Regions from separate parts of the Inquilinus sp. Marseille-Q2685 genome, predicted to be linked through region 2. Evidence: riboswitches for the same ligand, from Rfam matches in the RefSeq annotation. Region 2 holds a riboswitch; each other region holds the start of a gene.
The links. A riboswitch is a leader RNA that binds a small molecule or an ion and turns the genes downstream of it on or off. The one in region 2 is predicted to bind thiamine pyrophosphate.
Positions count from the first base shown of each region.

Region 1: it holds a riboswitch for thiamine pyrophosphate, as region 2 does, so the genes downstream of both, thiE (thiamine phosphate synthase) here and thiO (glycine oxidase ThiO) in region 2, are expected to answer to the same signal.
Region 3: it holds a riboswitch for thiamine pyrophosphate, as region 2 does, so the genes downstream of both, thiB (thiamine ABC transporter substrate binding subunit) here and thiO (glycine oxidase ThiO) in region 2, are expected to answer to the same signal.

Region 1 covers NZ_CAKAKL010000006.1:276,104-281,777, forward strand. Annotated here, with positions in the region: gene rtcA (RNA 3'-terminal phosphate cyclase) at 1-233, shown strand, start outside; gene LG391_RS25235 (ATP-binding protein) at 230-1,291, shown strand; gene LG391_RS25240 (VWA-like domain-containing protein) at 1,296-3,158, shown strand; TPP riboswitch at 3,213-3,308, shown strand; gene thiE (thiamine phosphate synthase) at 3,367-4,038, shown strand; gene thiD (bifunctional hydroxymethylpyrimidine kinase/phosphomethylpyrimidine kinase) at 4,035-4,835, shown strand; gene mmsB (multiple monosaccharide ABC transporter permease) at 4,900-5,674, opposite strand, start outside.
Region 2 covers NZ_CAKAKL010000006.1:140,937-146,610, forward strand. Annotated here, with positions in the region: gene LG391_RS24580 (thiazole synthase) at 3-773, opposite strand; gene thiS (sulfur carrier protein ThiS) at 787-1,002, opposite strand; gene thiO (glycine oxidase ThiO) at 999-2,201, opposite strand; TPP riboswitch at 2,192-2,290, opposite strand; gene ftsY (signal recognition particle-docking protein FtsY) at 2,422-3,369, shown strand; gene LG391_RS24600 (AMP nucleosidase) at 3,366-4,829, shown strand; gene LG391_RS24605 (NUDIX hydrolase) at 4,864-5,674, shown strand, end outside.
Region 3 covers NZ_CAKAKL010000001.1:483,549-489,222, forward strand. Annotated here, with positions in the region: gene LG391_RS02240 (carbohydrate ABC transporter permease) at 1-250, shown strand, start outside; gene LG391_RS02245 (carbohydrate ABC transporter permease) at 252-1,103, shown strand; gene LG391_RS02250 (acetamidase/formamidase family protein) at 1,156-2,094, shown strand; gene lepB (signal peptidase I) at 2,406-2,882, shown strand; gene LG391_RS02260 (peroxiredoxin) at 2,900-3,568, opposite strand; gene LG391_RS02265 (hypothetical protein) at 3,601-3,747, opposite strand; TPP riboswitch at 3,870-3,974, shown strand; gene thiB (thiamine ABC transporter substrate binding subunit) at 4,026-5,027, shown strand; gene thiP (thiamine/thiamine pyrophosphate ABC transporter permease) at 5,087-5,674, shown strand, end outside.

The DNA.
Region 1 (5,674 bases), 140 kb from region 2:
GGCTGTTCCTCGCCAGCCGCGCCCCGGTCGGCCCGCATCTGGCGGACCAGCTGCTGCTGCCCATGGCGCTGGGCGCGGGCGGCCGCTTCGTCACGGTCGCGCCGACGCCGCACACCCTGACCAACATCGCGGTGATCGAGGCCTTCCTCGGTCCCCGGATCGCGGTGACCCGCCACACCGGCCGCAGCGTGCTGGTCAAGGTGGCGGGACGACAGAGCAAGGAGACGGCATGAACGCCGCGCAGACCTTGACGCCGCGGACGCTGGCCCCGTTCCTGCTGAACGTGGCCGGCGTTCTGCCGGTCTTCATCTGGGGGCCGCCGGGCATCGGCAAATCGGCGCTGGTCCAGGCCTTCGCCGAGTCCGTCGGCCTGCCCTGCGTGTCGTTGCTCGGCTCGCAGCTGGCGCCGGAGGACATCATCGGCGTGCCGCAGATCGTCGACGGCAAGTCGCGCTTCTGCCCGCCGACCATCATCGCGCGGGACGAACCCTACTGCCTGTTCCTGGACGAGCTGAACGCCTGCTCGCAGGAGGTGCAGAAGGCCTTCTACTCGCTGATTCTGGACCGGCGCGTGGGCGAGTACCGCCTGCCCGAGGGCACGATCGTGATCGGCGCCGGCAACCGGGCGGAGGATGCGGCCATCACCCGGCCGCTGTCCTCCGCCCTGGTCAACCGCCTGGTCCATGTCCAGCTGCGCGCTTCGGCCCGCGACTGGCTGGACTGGGCCGGCGGCGCCGGGGTGCACGAGCTGGTCGTGTCCTATGTCGAGCAGCGGTCGGACCATCTCTGGTCCAAGCCGCCGAAGCATGAGGAGCCGTTCTCGACCCCGCGGGCCTGGGACATGCTGTCCCGCGCCCTGCACGCCTATGGTCCGGGCATCACGCTGGAGGAGATCAAGGTGCTGGCCAGCGGCCTGCTGACCCCGGCGCATGCCCAGCAGTTCACCGCCTTCGCCAAGCTGCGCGAGCGGGCACACGATCTGTCGGCGATCCTGAAGGGCGACCGCGGCTGGCCGGAGAAGCCGGAGGAGCGGGACATCCTGTACTTCCTGGTGCAGCAGCTGCGCGACCGGCTGATCAAGGAGCTGCCGGAAGACGAGGCCGCCGCCGGCCGTGAGGCGCGGCAGCTGGCCAACCGCGCGAAGGAGCTGATCGTGACCCTGGCGCGGATCTCGACCGAGCTGGCGCAGCTGGTGGTGACCGAGACCGAGAGCGGCGCCGCCCTGCCGGCCTGGTACACGATCGAGCTGGCGCGCGCCCTGCCGCGGCTGGCGGCGCAGCGGGCGGGCTGACGCCATGGCCAGGACGCGGGAGCCGCCGAAGGAGAACCTGCGCGCCATCGCCGCCGGCTGCGCCCTGCTGGGCGACCATCCGCTGTTCGCCTGGCTGGTCGACGGGTCGGAGTGGCGGCCGGCGCGCCCGTCCCGCCCCTTCCCGCCCGACGGCTTCGTCCGGCTGGCCCTGTCGCGCCACCGCCCCAGCGGCAAGCCGCTGCTGACGATCGAGGCCAATGTCTGGCGCCGGGCCGATCCGGCCGAATGGGCCCATGTCCTGGCCCAGGCGCTGCTGCACGAGCACCTGAACCATGTCGATCCGGCCCGCCCGGACGAGGCTTGGCGAACCGCCTGCGGGCTGGTCGCGGCCGAGTTCCTGCGCCCGCTGGGCATCGGCCGCCGCCCCGAGAGCCTGCCCTGGCCGGCGCAGCCGCCGGGCCGCGACGTGGCGGAGCTGGCGCGCTGGCTGGCCGAGAATCCGGCCGCGCTGGCGGCGCAGCCGCGGCTGGGCATCGCCGGCGCGGGAGAGCCCGGCTGGATCATCGCCGCCGACGCCCCGCCGCTGACGCCGGCGTTGCGGCGGAACCGGGAGGAGGGGCTGGCCACCGCCATCCGCCGCAGCGTCGCCGACGCGATCGAGGCGGCCGGCACCGCCGCGCGCGGCCTGGCCGGGCCGAAGCGCAACCCGAATTCGCCGGCCGAGCGCGCCCGCGCCTGGTTCATCGCCGGCTATCCGCTGCTGGCCGCGCTGGCGGCGACCTTCGAAATCGTCGAGGACGAGGCGCTGTGCCGGCAGCTGGACATCGCCGTCGCCGCCGTCGACACCGAGCTGCGGCGGATCTACCTGAACCCGAAGCTGCCCTGGACCTATGAGGGGCTGAAATTCGTCATGGCGCATGAGCTGCTGCATGTCGGGCTGCGGCACGAGCCGCGCCGCCAGGGCCGCGATCCTTTCCTGTGGAACGTCGCCTGCGACTACGTGATCAATGGCTGGCTGGTCGAGATGGGCGTCGGCGAGGTGCCTTTCGACACCCTGCTGCTGGACCCGGAACTGGGCTTCGAACGCGAATCAGCCGAGGCGATCTACGACCGGATCACCCGCGACTTGCGGCTGATCCGGCGGCTGAACAAGGCCCGCACCCTGCGTGGCAAGGGCAAGGTCGACATGCTGGGGAACCGCCCGCCGGCCTGGTGGACCGGGCCGGGCACCGACCTCGACGCCTTCTATCGCCGCGCGCTGGCCGAGGGACTGGACCTGCACCTGGCCGGCACCGGACGCGGCGATCTGCCCGGCGAGCTGGTCGAAGAGATCCGCGCGATCCAGCACCCGCCGATCCCCTGGGACGTCCGGCTGGGCCACTGGCTGGACACCTTCTTCCCGCCGCTGGACAGCCGGCGCAGCTTCGCCCGGGCCAGCCGGCGGCAGGCGGCCACGCCCGACATCCCGCGGCCGGTCTGGCTGCGCCCGGAGGAACGGCTGGCCGCCCGCACCTTCGGCGCTGTGCTGGACACCTCGGGCTCGATGCCGCCGCGGCTGCTGGCCCGGGCGCTGGGGGCCATCGCCAGCTACGCCATCAGCCGCGAGGTGCCGCTGGTGCGCGTCGTGCAATGCGACGCCGGGGTCCACGACATGGGCTTCCTGCCGCCGGAGACGCTGCTGCAGCGGGTGGAGGTCCGCGGCCGCGGCGGCACGGTGCTGCAGCCGGCCATCGCCCGGCGGGAGGGCGACGCCGGCTCCCCGCGCGACGCGCCGATCCTGGTCATCACCGACGGCGCCTGCGACGTGCTGTCGATCCGGCGGGAGCACGCCTTCCTGATGCCGGAGGGCGCCCGCCTGCCCTTCCGCACCGCGGCGCCGCAATTCCACTTCGAGCGGCCGGAGTGAACCGCCCGGCCGGTGCGCTTGACACCGGCCGCCCCGGCCTGCGAGCCTGGGCGCGGAAGTGACACGGGGTGCCCGGAAACGGGCTGAGATCATACCCGTCGAACCTGATCTGGGTCATGCCAGCGAAGGGAGCCGTCACGCGATGCCCGCCCGGGCCCCGATCCCTGAGGATCGATCGCCGACCGCCCTTCGCCGGAGGAGGAGCGGAATGGCTGCGGCTGCAGAGGCAACGGAACCGAGGCGGTGCTTCGACCTGTCGGTCTATCTCGTCACCGACACGCGGCTGAGCGGGCCGCGCGGCGTGGCCGAAGTGGCCGCGGCGGCGGCGCGGGGCGGTGTCACCATCGTGCAGATGCGCGACCCCGACGCCACCACCCGGGCGCTGATCGCCGCGGCCGGGGCGCTGCAGGCGGTGCTGGCGCCGCATGGCGTGCCCCTGGTGATCAACGACCGGGTCGACGTGGCCCTGGCGGTGGGCGCGGACGGCGTCCATCTCGGCGACCGCGACATGCCGGCGGCGACGGCGCGGCGCCTCCTAGGCCCCGGCCGCATCGTCGGCGTCACCGTGCATGACGCGGCCGAGGCGCGGGCGGTGGATCCGGCCGTCGCCGACTACGCCGGCATCGGCCCGGTCTTCGCGACCACCACCAAGGTGGGCGCGCGGCCGCCGATCGGGGTCGACGGCTTCCGGGCGCTGCGCCGGCTGGTGCCGCTGCCGGCCGTCGGCATCGGCGGCATCGACGCGGCCCGGACCGCGGACGTGATCGCGGCCGGGGCCGACGGCGTCGCCGTGGTCTCGGCCATCTGCGCCGCGCCCGCCCCCGAGGCGGCGGCCCGGGCGATCGCCGCGGCGGTGGCCGAAGGGCGGAGGCCGCGATGATCCCCAACGTGCTGACCATCGCGGGCACCGATCCCTCGGGCGGCGCCGGCATCCAGGCGGACCTGAAGGCCTTCTCGGCCCTCGGCGCCTATGGCTGTGCCGTGATCACCGCCCTGGTCGCCCAGAACACCCGCGGGGTGCAGGCGGTGGAGCTGGTGCCGCCGGCCTTCGTCGCGAAGCAGATCGACTGCCTGCTGGCCGATGTCCGGATCGACGCGGTCAAGATCGGCATGCTGGCGACCGGCGAGATCGTGCGCGCCGTGGCCGAGGCGCTGCGCCGGCACGGGCTGACCCAGGTGGTGGTCGACCCGGTGATGGTGGCGAAGAGCGGCGACCGGCTGCTGGACACGGATGCCGTGGCGGCGCTGCGCGAGGAGCTGCTGCCGCTCGCGACCGTCATCACCCCGAACCTGCCGGAGGCCGCCGACCTGCTGGGCCGCGCGCCGGCCGAGAGCCGGGACGAGATGCCGGAAATCGCCGCGGCGCTGCTGGCGCTGGGGCCCCGGGCCGTGCTGCTGAAGGGCGGCCATCTGGAGGAGGCGGAGAGCCCGGATCTGCTGCTGAGTGCAGCCGGGTCGCTGACGCTCGCGGCGCCGCGGATCGCCACCCGCAACACCCACGGCACCGGCTGCACCCTGTCCTCGGCCATCGCGGCCCTGCTGCCGCAGCGGCCGAACCTGGAGACGGCGGTGCGCGAGGCGAAGGACTACCTGACCGGAGCGCTGGCCGCGGCCGACCGCCTGTCGGTCGGCGGCGGCCACGGGCCCCTGCACCATTTCCACCGCTGGTGGGGGTGACTGGAACAGAAAAGGCGGGCGCCGGACACCGGACGCCCGCCTTCGGACTGGAGCAGCGTTGTGCTCAGCCGACCTTGTTCTTGTTGTAGACGTCGAAGGCGACGGCGGCGAGCAGAACCAGGCCCTTGATCACCATCTGCAGGTCGATGCCGAGGCCGAGGATCGACATGCCGTTGTTCATCACGCCCATGATGAAGGCGCCGATCCCCACGCCGGTAATCTTGCCGACGCCGCCCGAGGCCGAGGCGCCGCCGATGAAGCAGGCGGCGATGGCGTCGAGCTCGTACTGGTTGCCGGCCTGCGGCGTCGCCGAGGTCAGGCGCGCCGTGGTGATCAGCCCGGCCAGCGCCGCCAGTACCCCCATGTTGACGAAGGTCAGGAACACCAGCTTCTCGGTGTTGATGCCGGACAGCTTGGCCGCCTTCTCGTTGCCGCCGACCGCGTAGATGCGGCGGCCGAGCGTGGTGCGGGTGGTGACGAAGGCGTAGAGCACGACCAGCACGCCCATCAGGATCAGGATGTTGGGCAGGCCGTTATAGGTGGCCAGCAGGTAGCCGAGCCCGGCCAGCGCCACCAGAGTCGCCACGTTCTTGATCACGAAGAACAGCAGCGGCTCCTGCTCCACCCCGTGCTGGATCTCGTTGCGCCGCTTCTTGACGTTGAACCAGACCAGGATCAGCGGCACGGCCAGGCTGATCAGCAGCGTCGTGATCCAGACCTTGCCGTTGCCCGAGAACAGCTCCGGCATCGAGCCGAACAGCTCGGCGATGAAGCCCGAGGACATCTTCTGGAAGTCGGCGGGCACCGGCCCGGCACGCTCGCCGGCCAGCACCATGATG
Region 2 (5,674 bases):
CATCACGTCCCGATCAGGCCGAGCTGCGGGCTGGAGGGGTCGGCCAGGCGGCGCTTCGGGATCCGGCCGGCCAGAGAGGCCAGCCGCCCGCCTTCGACCCCCGCGGCCATGGCCCGGGCCATGCGCACCGGGTCGCGCGCCTTCGCCACGGCGGTCGACAGCAGCACGGCGGAGCAGCCGAGCTCCATCGCCAGCGCCGCGTCCGAGGCGGTGCCGATGCCGGCATCCAGCACCACCGGCACCTGGATCCGGCTGCAGATCATCTCGATCGCATGCGGGTTGGAGATGCCGAGGCCGGAGCCGATCGGCGAGCCGAGCGGCATCACCGCGGCGCAGCCGGCATCGGCCAGGCGCATGCAGGTGACGAGGTCGTCGTTGCAGTAGGGCAGCACCACGAAGCCGTCGCGCACCAGCTCCTCCGCCGCCTCGACCAGCTGGGCGACGTCCGGGTACTGGGTCTCGCGGTCGCCGATCAGTTCCAGCTTCAGCCAATTGGTGCCCAGCGCCTCGCGCGCCAGCTGCGCCGTCAGGATCGCATCCCGCTTGGTCATGCAGCCGGCGGTGTTGGGCAAGAGGCGCCAGCGGTCGCCGACCAGGTCGACCAGGCTCTCGGCATAGCCTTCCAGGCTGATCCGGCGGATCGAGGCGGTGACGACCTCGGCCCCCGAGGCCTCGATCGAATCGAGCATCACCTGGCGGTTCGGATAGCCGGCGGTGCCGATGAACAGGCGCGAGCGCAGCGCCACGCCGGCGATGATGAAGGGGTCCTGCATCTCGGTACTCTCCTCAGCCGCCCTGGAACGGGCGGACGATCTCGACCCGGTCGCCGGCCGCCAGGCGATGCTCCGGCCAGCGGGCGCGCGGCAGCACGGCGTCGTTGAGTGCCACGGCGGTGCCGCGCGCCGCCGGGTCGATGCCCTTGGCCAGCAGCAGGTCGAGCACGCTGAGCCCGGCCACGGCCTCCGCCTCTCCGTTCACATTGACGGTCCCTGGCACGCTCATTGCGCCGCCTCCGCGATCCGGGTGAAGCGGTCGATCCGGAACGGCTCCGCCGCCTCCGGCAGGCGGCCGTCGAGGATGGTGCCGGCCACCGCCTCGACCGTCGCCGGCAGCAACAGGATGCCGTTGCGGTGATGGCCGGTGGCGAAGACCAGCCCCTCGATCGCCGAGGGGCCGAGCACCGGCGCGTCGTCGCGGCTGCCGGGGCGCAGCCCGGCCCAGCTCTCGATCAGCGGCAGCTCCTCGATCCCCGGCAGGGCCCGCCAGGCGGCGTCGAGCAGCGACAGCATGCCGCCGGCGGTGACGGTGGTGTCGAAGCCGCGCTCCTCCACCGTGGCGCCGACGATCAGCCGGCCGTCCAGCCGCGGCACCAGATAGGCCTTGCCGGCCCACAGCACATGGCGCAGCAGCGGCGCCGCCGGGTCCATCTGCAGCGCCAGCATCTGGCCCTTCACCGGCCGCACCGGCGGCAGCGCCTCACGCGGGATCCCCGGGATGCCGCCCGACCAGGCGCCGGCGGCCAGCACCACGGCATCGGCCGAAAGCACCTCGCCGGCCACCACCACGCCGCCGGCGCGGCCGTGGTCCAGGATGACGGACTCGACCGCCGCATGGTCGTGCAGCCCGCCGCCGGCGCGGCGCAGCGCCTCGGCCAGGGCCGGGACCAGCCACCGGTTGTCGACCTGATGGTCGGCCGGGCTGTGCACCGCGGCGGCGAGGCCGGGCCGCAGCATCGGCTCGCGCCGCAGCAGCTCGGCGCCGGTCAGCCAGTTCAGCTCGACCCCGAGCTTCGCCTGGTAATCGGCGGAGAAGCGCAGCTCCGCCGCGTCGTCGCGGGTCAGGGCCACGGCCAGCGTGCCCTCGTCGCGATAGCCCACGGGCCGGGCCGACGCGGCCTCGACCTCCCGGGCGAAGCCGGGCCAGAGCTCCTGGGCGCGGCGGCACAAGCCGAACAGCGCCTCCTCCCCCGGCTCGGCCTCGAGCCCGGCGGCGAGCATGCCGGCGGCGGCCCAGCTGGCCTCGCGTCCGACCGGCCCGCGGTCATAGACGTCGACGGGGCAGCCGGCGCGGGCCAGGCGCCAGCCGATGGCCAGGCCGTTGACCCCGGCGCCGATGACGGCGACGCGCGGTCTTGCGCCGCGCAAAGGCGTCGGGCCGACGGAGTCGGCCTGCAAAAGGGACGGAATCGGAATGCCGGTCATCTCAGGCTCCCTCCGCTGGCATGATCCAGGTCAGGTTCGATGGGTATGATCTCAGCCCGCCATGACGACGGGCACCCCAGCCGATGCCGCCATTTCAGTCCCGGAGGCGGGCGGGTTGCAACCCCTTTTTTGTGACCCGCCCCAGGGCACCCCTGCCCCGCGCCCGGCCGACTTACGGAGGTCACACACGGCGTGTTAAGAAGCGCGCATGACAGACCCGATGACCGATAACGGCGCAGGGGCGCCAAAAAAAGGGTGGTTCACCCGACTGAAGGAGGGGCTCTCGCGCTCCTCCGCCAAGCTGACCGAAGGCATCACCAGCATCTTCACCAAGCGCAAGCTGGACGATGCGACGCTGGAGGAGCTGGAGGAGCTGCTGATCCAGGCCGATCTGGGCCCGGCCACCGCCGCCAAGCTGACCGCCGAGCTGGCCCGGACCCGCTTCGGCAAGGAGGTGTCGGGCGACGAGGTCCGGCGCGCCTTGGCCGACCATGTGGCGCAGATCCTGCGCCCGGTGGCCAGGCCCCTGACCCTTTCGCCCGGCCGGAAGCCGCAGGTGGTACTGGTGGTCGGGGTGAACGGCACCGGCAAGACCACGACCATCGGCAAGCTGGCCAAGCAGTGGCGGGAGGAAGGCCGCTCCGTGATGATCGCGGCCGGCGACACCTTCCGCGCCGCCGCGGTGCATCAGCTGCAGGTCTGGGGCGAGCGCTCCGGCTGCCCGGTGGTCACGGCCAATCCCGGCGCCGACGCCGCCGGCCTGGCCTTCGACGCGCTGACCCGGGCCCGGGCCGAGGGCCGCGACGTGCTGCTGATCGACACCGCCGGCCGGCTGCAGAACAAGGACAATCTGATGGCCGAGCTGGCCAAGATCGTCCGCGTGCTGAAGAAGATCGACCCCGAGGCGCCGCACGACGTGCTGCTGGTGCTGGACGCCACCACCGGCCAGAACGCGCACAGCCAGGTCGAGGTGTTCCGCGACATGGTCTCGGTCACCGGCCTGATCCTGACCAAGCTGGACGGCAGCGCCCGCGGCGGCGTTCTGGTGGCGCTGGCCGAGCGCTTCGGCCTGCCGGTGCACGCGATCGGCGTCGGCGAGAGCATCGACGACCTGCGACCCTTCGACGCCGACCAGTTCGGCCGGTCGCTGATGGGAGTCGAGGCATGAGCAAGACCGCCCAGACCTTCGCCCCCGAGCAGTTCCGCGACGCGGCCGAGGCGGTGGCCCGGCTGCACGCGATCTACGACGCCAACACCGGCCTGCTGCGTGACGCCTTCCGCGCCTATTCCCGCGGCGAGGAGCCGGCGAGGCGGGTGCGCGCCTGCTATCCCTACCTCACGGTCCGGGTGGAGGATTTCAGCCGGGCCGACACGCGCCTGTCCTACGGCTTCGTCGACCGGCCGGGCACCTTCTCCACCACCATCACCCGGCCGTCGCTGTTCCACCGCTACCTGACCGAGCAGATCGGCCAGCTGATCCACAATCACCACGTCCCGGTCGAGGTCGGGGTCAGCGACACGCCGATCCCGATCCATTTCGCCTTCCCCGACGGCATGCATGTCGAGGGCGACCTGACCCGCGAGCGCATGCTGCACATGCGGGCGGTGTTCGACCTGCCGGACCTGGCGATGATGGACGACAGCATCGTCAACGGCACTGCCGTGATCCCGCCGGACGAGCCGCACCCGCTGGCCCTGTTCACGGCGCCGCGGGCGGATTATTCGCTGTTCCGGCTGAAGCACTACACCGCCACCGGCTGCGAGCACTTCCAGAACTTCGTCCTGTTCACGAACTACCAATTCTACATCGACGAGTTCATCCGCATCGCTTATGAGCTGATGCAGGGTGACGGTGGCGGCTACGACGCCTTCATCGAGCCGGGCGACCGCGTCACCATGCCCGGCGGGCGGGCCCGCGGCACCCCGGCGGCGCGGCTGCCGCAGATGCCGGCCTACCACCTGACCCGGCCGGACCATTCCGGCATCACCATGGTCAACATCGGCGTCGGCCCGTCCAACGCCAAGACCATCACCGACCACATCGCGGTGCTGCGGCCGCATGCCTGGATCATGCTGGGCCATTGCGCCGGCCTCAGGAACACCCAGAAGCTGGGCGACTACGTCCTGGCCCACGGCTATGTCCGCGAGGATCATGTGCTGGACGCCGACCTGCCGGTCTGGGTGCCGGTGCCGGCCCTGGCCGAGATCCAGGTGGCGCTGGAGCGCGCGGTCGGCGAGATCACCGGCCTTTCCGGCTACGGACTGAAGAGCGTGATGCGCACCGGCACGGTCGCCACCATCGACAACCGCAACTGGGAGCTGCGCGACTATCGCGAGCCGGTGCAGCGCTTCAGCCAGAGCCGCGCCATCGCGCTGGACATGGAGAGCGCGACCATCGCCGCCAACGGCTTCCGCTTCCGGGTGCCCTACGGCACGCTGCTCTGCGTCTCCGACAAGCCGCTGCACGGCGAGCTGAAGCTGCCCGGCATGGCCGACGCCTTCTACAAGCAGCAGGTCGGTCAGCACCTGCAGATCGGCATCCGCGCCATGGAGCGGCTGCGCGAGCTGGGCCTGGAGCAGCTGCACAGCCGCAAGCTGCGCAGCTTCGCCGAAGTGGCGTTCCAGTAGGCCGATGCCGGAGGACAGCCGCACCGCATCCCACATGGATCGGCCGAAGATCGGGGTCGGCGCCGTGGTCTGGCGCGACGACAGGCTGCTGCTGATCCAGCGCGGCAAGGCGCCCCAGGCCGGGCAGTGGAGCATCCCCGGCGGCAGCCAGGAGCTGGGCGAGACCCTGTTCGAGGCGGCGCTGCGCGAGACCCGCGAGGAGGCCGGGGTCGAGGCCGAGGCCATCGGCATCGTCACCGCGGTCGATTCGATCCACCGCGACGCCGAGGGCGGGGTCGAGTGGCACTACACCATCATCGACGTCGAGGCCGAGTGGCGGTCGGGCGAGCCGGTGGCCGGCGACGACGCCGCCCAGGCGCGCTGGGCGACGCTGGAGGAGGCCGACAACCTGATCGAATGGCCGGAGCTGCGGCGGGTGCTGCACCTGTCGGCCCGGCAGCGGGCGCAGCGCCGGCGCGGCCCCGGGCCGGTGCGGCTGAAGCCGCGGCCGGACCTGATGCGGCTGATGCGCACGCCCCTGGGCCGGCTGGTGGCGCGGCCCTGGTTCGACGGCATGTCGCTGGCCCTGCTGCGCGGCTGGTTCCTGCCGGCCTCGCGCAGCCTGGCCGCGGCCATCGTTTCCGACGGCGACCTGCGCCGCTTCTGCGCCGAGCTGGCGATCCCGCCCGACGCGCTGGGCAAGCGGCCGGTCTGGCTGGGTCGGACCCTGCGCGACGTCGCCCGCCTGGCCGAGCAGCACCGCCAGGCCGAGGCGGAGTGGCAGCGCCTGCTGTTCTCCACCACCGCGCCCCTGGCCGATGCGGTGGCGGCGGAGGAGGCGCGCCTCGATGCCGCCTCGGCCCTGA
Region 3 (5,674 bases), on a different contig from region 2:
CCCGACCATCGCCATCACCGTGCTGCTGCGCACGATCTGGATCGCCACCTTCGCCGACCTGATCTGGGTGATGACCAATGGCGGGCCGGCCAACGCCACCAGCATCCTGTCGACCTACATCTTCGCCCAGGCCTTCACCCGGCTGAATTTCGGCTACGCCTCGGCCGTGGCGACGATGCTGCTGCTTCTCCTCCTGCTCTATGCCGCCATCCTGATCCGGATGCGCAAGAGCCTGCTCGCGGGGCAATGAGATGACCATCGTCGGACGCTCGCCCCTCGGCCGCCTCGCCGGCGGCATCGGCTTCTATCTCGGCATCGGCGCCTATCTGCTGTTCGCGCTGTTCCCGCTGTACTGGCTGGTCAAGATCTCGGTCACGCCGACCCGGCTCCTGTTCTCCGAAGGCATCACCTTCTGGCCGTCGGAATGGACGCTGGGGAACTTCGATTCGGTCCTGACCGCCAGCAACTTCCCGCGCTATTTCCTGAACAGCGTCATCGTCTCGGTCGCCACCGCGGCGGTGGTCACGCTCTGCGCCTCGGCCTCCGGCTACGCCTTCTCGCGCTTCCGCTTCAAGGCCAAGCCGGCGGTGATGTTCGTGCTGCTGCTGACCCAGACCTTCCCGCTGGTGATGATCATCCCGCCGGTCTACCGGCTGATGGCGCCGCTGGGCCTGACCAACAACCTGATGGGGCTGATCGTCATCTACAGCGCCTTCAACGTCGCCTTCGCCACCTTCCTGATGCAGTCCTTCTTCGACGCCATCCCGAAGGACCTGGAGGAGGCGGCTATGATCGACGGCTGCAGCCGCTTCCAGGCGCTGCGCCGGGTGGTGCTGCCGCTGACTCTGCCGGGCATGGGGGCGACGCTGGGCTTCGTCTTCACCGCGGCCTGGAGCGAGATGCTGTTCGCGCTGATGCTGATCAACTCCGACAGCCAGAAAACCTTTGCGGTCGGCCTGTCGACCTTCGTCGCCAAGTTCGGCGTCGACTGGGGGCAGATGACCGCGGCCTCGGTGCTGGCGCTGATCCCGGTCTGCATCTTCTTCGCCGTGATCCAGCGCTATCTGGTGCAGGGGCTGACCGCCGGCGCCGTGAAGGGTTGAACCGGCAACCGAAAGAGACGAGCGTGTCGGCTCCACCGGAGGGGACCCGATCATGTCGCGACACCATGTGCCCGCGTCGGCCGAGACCTGTGCCTGGGGCTATTTCGACGCGACGCGAGAGCCGGTGCTGACGGTCGACAGCGGCGACACGGTCGTGATCGACACCGTGACCGGAGGGCCGGAGGTGCTGCCCAATGGCGATTTCCATATCCCGCCCGAGCTCCACGAGATCCACCAGCGCTGCGACCGTTCGACGCCGGGCCACATCCTGACCGGCCCGGTCGCGGTCCGCGGCGCCAAGCCTGGCCGGGTGCTGGAGGTGCGGATCCTCGACGTCTCGCTGCGCCAGGACTGGGGCTACAACGTAATCCGGCCGCTGGCCGGCACCCTGCCCTATGACTTCGAGGATTCGCGCCTCCTCAACATCCCGCTCGACGCCGGGCGCGGCACCGCGCGCCTGCCCTGGGGGCTGGACCTGCCGCTCCGGCCCTTCTTCGGCGTCATGGGCGTGGCACCGCCGAAGGGCTGGGGCCGGATCAGCTCGATCCAGCCGCGCGCCCATGCCGGCAACATCGACAACAAGGAGCTGGTGGCCGGCACCACCCTCTACCTGCCAGTGTTCACCGACGGCGCCCTGTTCTCCTGCGGCGACGGCCACGGCGCCCAGGGCGACGGCGAGGTCTGCGTCACCGCGATCGAGACGGCGCTGCAGGGCACCTTCCAGCTGATCGTCCGCGACGATCTCGGCTTCACCTATCCCCGCGCCGAGACGCCGACCCACCACATCACCATGGGGATGGACCCCGACCTCGACCGCTGCGCCGAGATGGCGCTGCGCGACATGATCCGGCTGCTCGGCGAGACCGCCGGCCTGTCGCGCGAGGACGCCTACACCCTGTGCAGCCTAGCCGGCGACCTGCGGATCACCCAGACGGTGAACGGCTGCAAGGGCGTGCACATGATGATGGCGAAGGAGCTGCTGGGCCGATGACGGAAAGGCCCGAGCTCAGCTGAGCCCGGGAGGCGAGATGACATCAAATCAGCTCTCCGCCATCATCTGTGATTGAGATCGCTATTGGGACCGGAGGCCATGGTCGGACGCCGTGCGGCACTGCTTCTCCTTGGCTCCGCGGGCCTGTCGCTATCCGCACGCTCCAGCCAATCGGCCCCGCCTCAAGCCAAACTTGATAGCGCAGCCATCATCGCGCGCTTCTCTCAGGCCGGAATTCCGATCGACATCTTGCGTGTCGCCAGCGGAGCGATGATCCGGAACTGGAAGTCGACGATGCCGTCCTTGCCGACCTGCGGACGGCCGGACAGTTGCCGAAGCGGGGCGAGGTCGTCGTCTTCAGGCGACCGGATGGCGATGGCAAGGCGATGTTTCGCGTGATTGGCCTGCCGGGAGACAAGATCGCCGTGAATTCGGGACAGCTGACCCTGAACGGCATCAGAGTTGCCCGGGCTCCTCAAGGGACGATCAGAAGGCAAGTTCCCGAGCGATGGGAAACTTTGAGCGTATACTCCGAGACGCTCCCGGAGGGCCTATCTTATGAAGTCGCGGAATCCCCTACACCCGGCCGTTTCGACGAGATTCCGGAGACGGCAGTTGCAGCAGGAGCCATATATGTCTTGGGAGACAATCGCGACTATGCCGACGACAGCCGCTCTGCGCAGTTGGGGGATATCCCGCTCGATCACATCGTCGGCCGCGTCGTGTTCCGGCTGCGGCCCGATCCCAGCTGGCTGGTGCCGCCGGAGACGGTTCCCGGGCTCGGCTGAGCCCGGGAACGCGATCATCAGTCGCGCGGCTGAGCAACGGTGCGGAGATAGGGCTTGAGGGTCTTGAAGCCGGCCGGGAACTTCTGTTTCGCCTCCTCGTCCGAGACCGAGGTGACGATGATGACGTCCTCGCCGTTCTTCCAGTCGGCCGGCGTCGCCACCTTGTGCTTGGCGGTCAGCTGCAGCGAGTCGATCACCCGCAGGATCTCGTCGAAGTTGCGCCCGGTGGTCATCGGGTAGGAGATCACCAGCTTGATCTTCTTGTCCGGCCCGATGACGTAGACGTTGCGCACGGTCTGGTTGTTGACCGCGGTGCGGCCTTCCGAGGTGGTGCCGGCATCGGCCGGCAGCATGCCGTAGAGCTTGGAGACGACGAGCTCGGAATCGCCGATCACCGGGAAGTTCGGGGCGACACCTTGCGTCTCCTTGATGTCCTGGGCCCAGCTCTCATGCCGGTCGACCGGGTCGGCGCTGAGGCCGATCACCTTGACGTTGCGCTTGTCGAATTCGGGCTTCAGCTTGGCCACGGCGCCGAGCTCGGTGGTGCACACCGGGGTGAAGTCCTTGGGATGCGAGAAGAGCACGCCCCAGGACGAGCCGAGCCAGTCGTGGAAGCGGATCCGCCCCTCGGTGGTCTCGACTTCGAAATCGGGCGCGTCCTCACCAATCGCGAGCGGACCGGCCATTTTTACCTCCAATTAGCGTTAATTGCGGAATTTTACCGCGCCGTGAGATCGGTGTCATCAGGAGCATCATCTTCGACAAAAACGATCTCCGGCTCCGGCGCGGGATCGTCGATCTCCGGGAAGTCCTTGTTCAACGGCTTCATCGTCCTGAGCAGGGCCACAAGTCCGCACTCGTTCATGGGCTCCTCCCCGGCCATGCAGGAGACATGTGCCATCGGATGCCTTGCCGCAAGACCTCCAAATGGTCGCTCCAACCAAACGGGCCCGCGTTGACAGGGCGGTCGCTCGACCCGATGATGCGCGCGTCTTGCCGGGGTGCCCGAACGGGGGCTGAGAGGCGTGTCAGCGCCAACCCGACGAACCTGATCCGGGTCATGCCGGCGAAGGGAGAACGAGACGGCGCCTCAGGCATCGGCAGGTTCCCTTTCCGCCCGGCTGCGCCCCGCGGAGGAACAAGATGCGCCTGATTGCCGCCGTCCTGCTGACGGCCCTGACCTCCGCCGTCGCCGGGCCGGCCGCGGCCGAGACCCCGGTGCTCAAGGTTTACACCTATGAATCCTTCACCGCCGAATGGGGGCCGGGGCCGCAGGTGAAGAAGGCCTTCGAGGCCGAATGCGGCTGCACGGTCGAGTTCACCTCGGTCGAGGACGGCGTCGCCCTGCTGTCGCGGCTGAAGCTGGAGGGCAAGTCGACCCAGGCCGATGTCGTGCTGGGCTTCGACACCAACCTGACCGCCGAGGCGGCGGCGACCGGGCTGTTCGCGCCGCACGGCATGACGCTGGACGGTTTGTCGCTGCCGGTCGCCTGGACCGACCCGGTCTTCGTGCCCTTCGACTGGAGCTATTTCGCCTTCGTCTACGACAAGACGAAGGTGCCGAACCCGCCGAAGAGCCTGCACGACCTGGTCGAGAGCAGCGACCTTGAGCTGACCATCCAGGATCCGCGCACCAGCACGCCGGGCCTCGGCCTGCTGCTCTGGGTCAAGCAGGTCTATGGCGACAAGGCGCCGGAGGCCTGGGCGAAGCTGAAGCCGCGCATCCTCACCGTCACCCCGGGCTGGAGCGAGAGCTACGGCCTGTTCCGCAAGGGCGAGGTGCCGATGACCTTCAGCTACCTGACCTCGCCGCCCTATCACGTGATCGCCGAGAACGACGGCAATGTCGGCGCCGCGGTGTTCAGCGAGGGCAACTACCTGCAGGTCGAGGTCGCGGCCAAGCTCGCCTCCTCGAAGCATCCCGAACTGGCCGACAAATTCCTCGCCTTCATGCTGAGCCCGGCCTTCCAGGACCTGCTGCCGACGACGCAGTGGATGTACCCGGCGGTGACGCCGAAGGCCGGGCTGCCCGACGCCTACAAGGCGCTGCCGGCCCCGGCCAAGGCGCTGCTGTATCCGCCGGAGGAGGTCGCGGCCAACCGCGCCGCCTGGATCGCCGAATGGCTGCAGGCGACCAGCCGTTGAGCCAGCGTAGGTTGGATTCGCGGCACGCGAACCCAACATCCCGCGACGGCGCCGGCCTGTTGGGTTCGCCGTGGCGGACCCAACCTGCGGCGAATCGGATCGCATCGCTCCCCGGCCTCCTCGCGCTCCTCGCCATCCTGGCGCTGATCGCCACCGCGGCGACCGGCCTGATCCGCGCCGCCACCGAGTTCGACCTGCTGTCCGTCTGGGCCGATCCCTATCTCTGGTCGGTGCTGCGCTTCACGGCGCTGCAGGCCGGGCTGTCGGCGCTGATCAGCGTCGCCATCGCCATCCCGGTCGCCCGCGCCCTGTCGCGCCGCCGCTTTCCCGGCCGCACCCTGCTGCTGCGCCTGTTCGGCCTGCCGATGATCGTGCCGGCGGTGGCCGGCGCCTTCGGCATCCTGACGGTGTTCGGCCGCTCCGGCCTGCTCGCCGACCTGTTCGCGGCGCTGGGGCTGACCATCCGGCCGAACATCTACGGCCTGACCGGCATCCTGCTGGCCCACGTCTTCTTCAACATGCCCTTCGCCGTGCGCGTGCTGCTCTCGGCCTGGGGCACGATCCCGGCCGAGAGCTGGCGCCTGGCGTCGATGCTGGGGCTGCGCGGCGCCGACCTGTTCCGCCTGGTCGAATGGCCGATGCTGCGG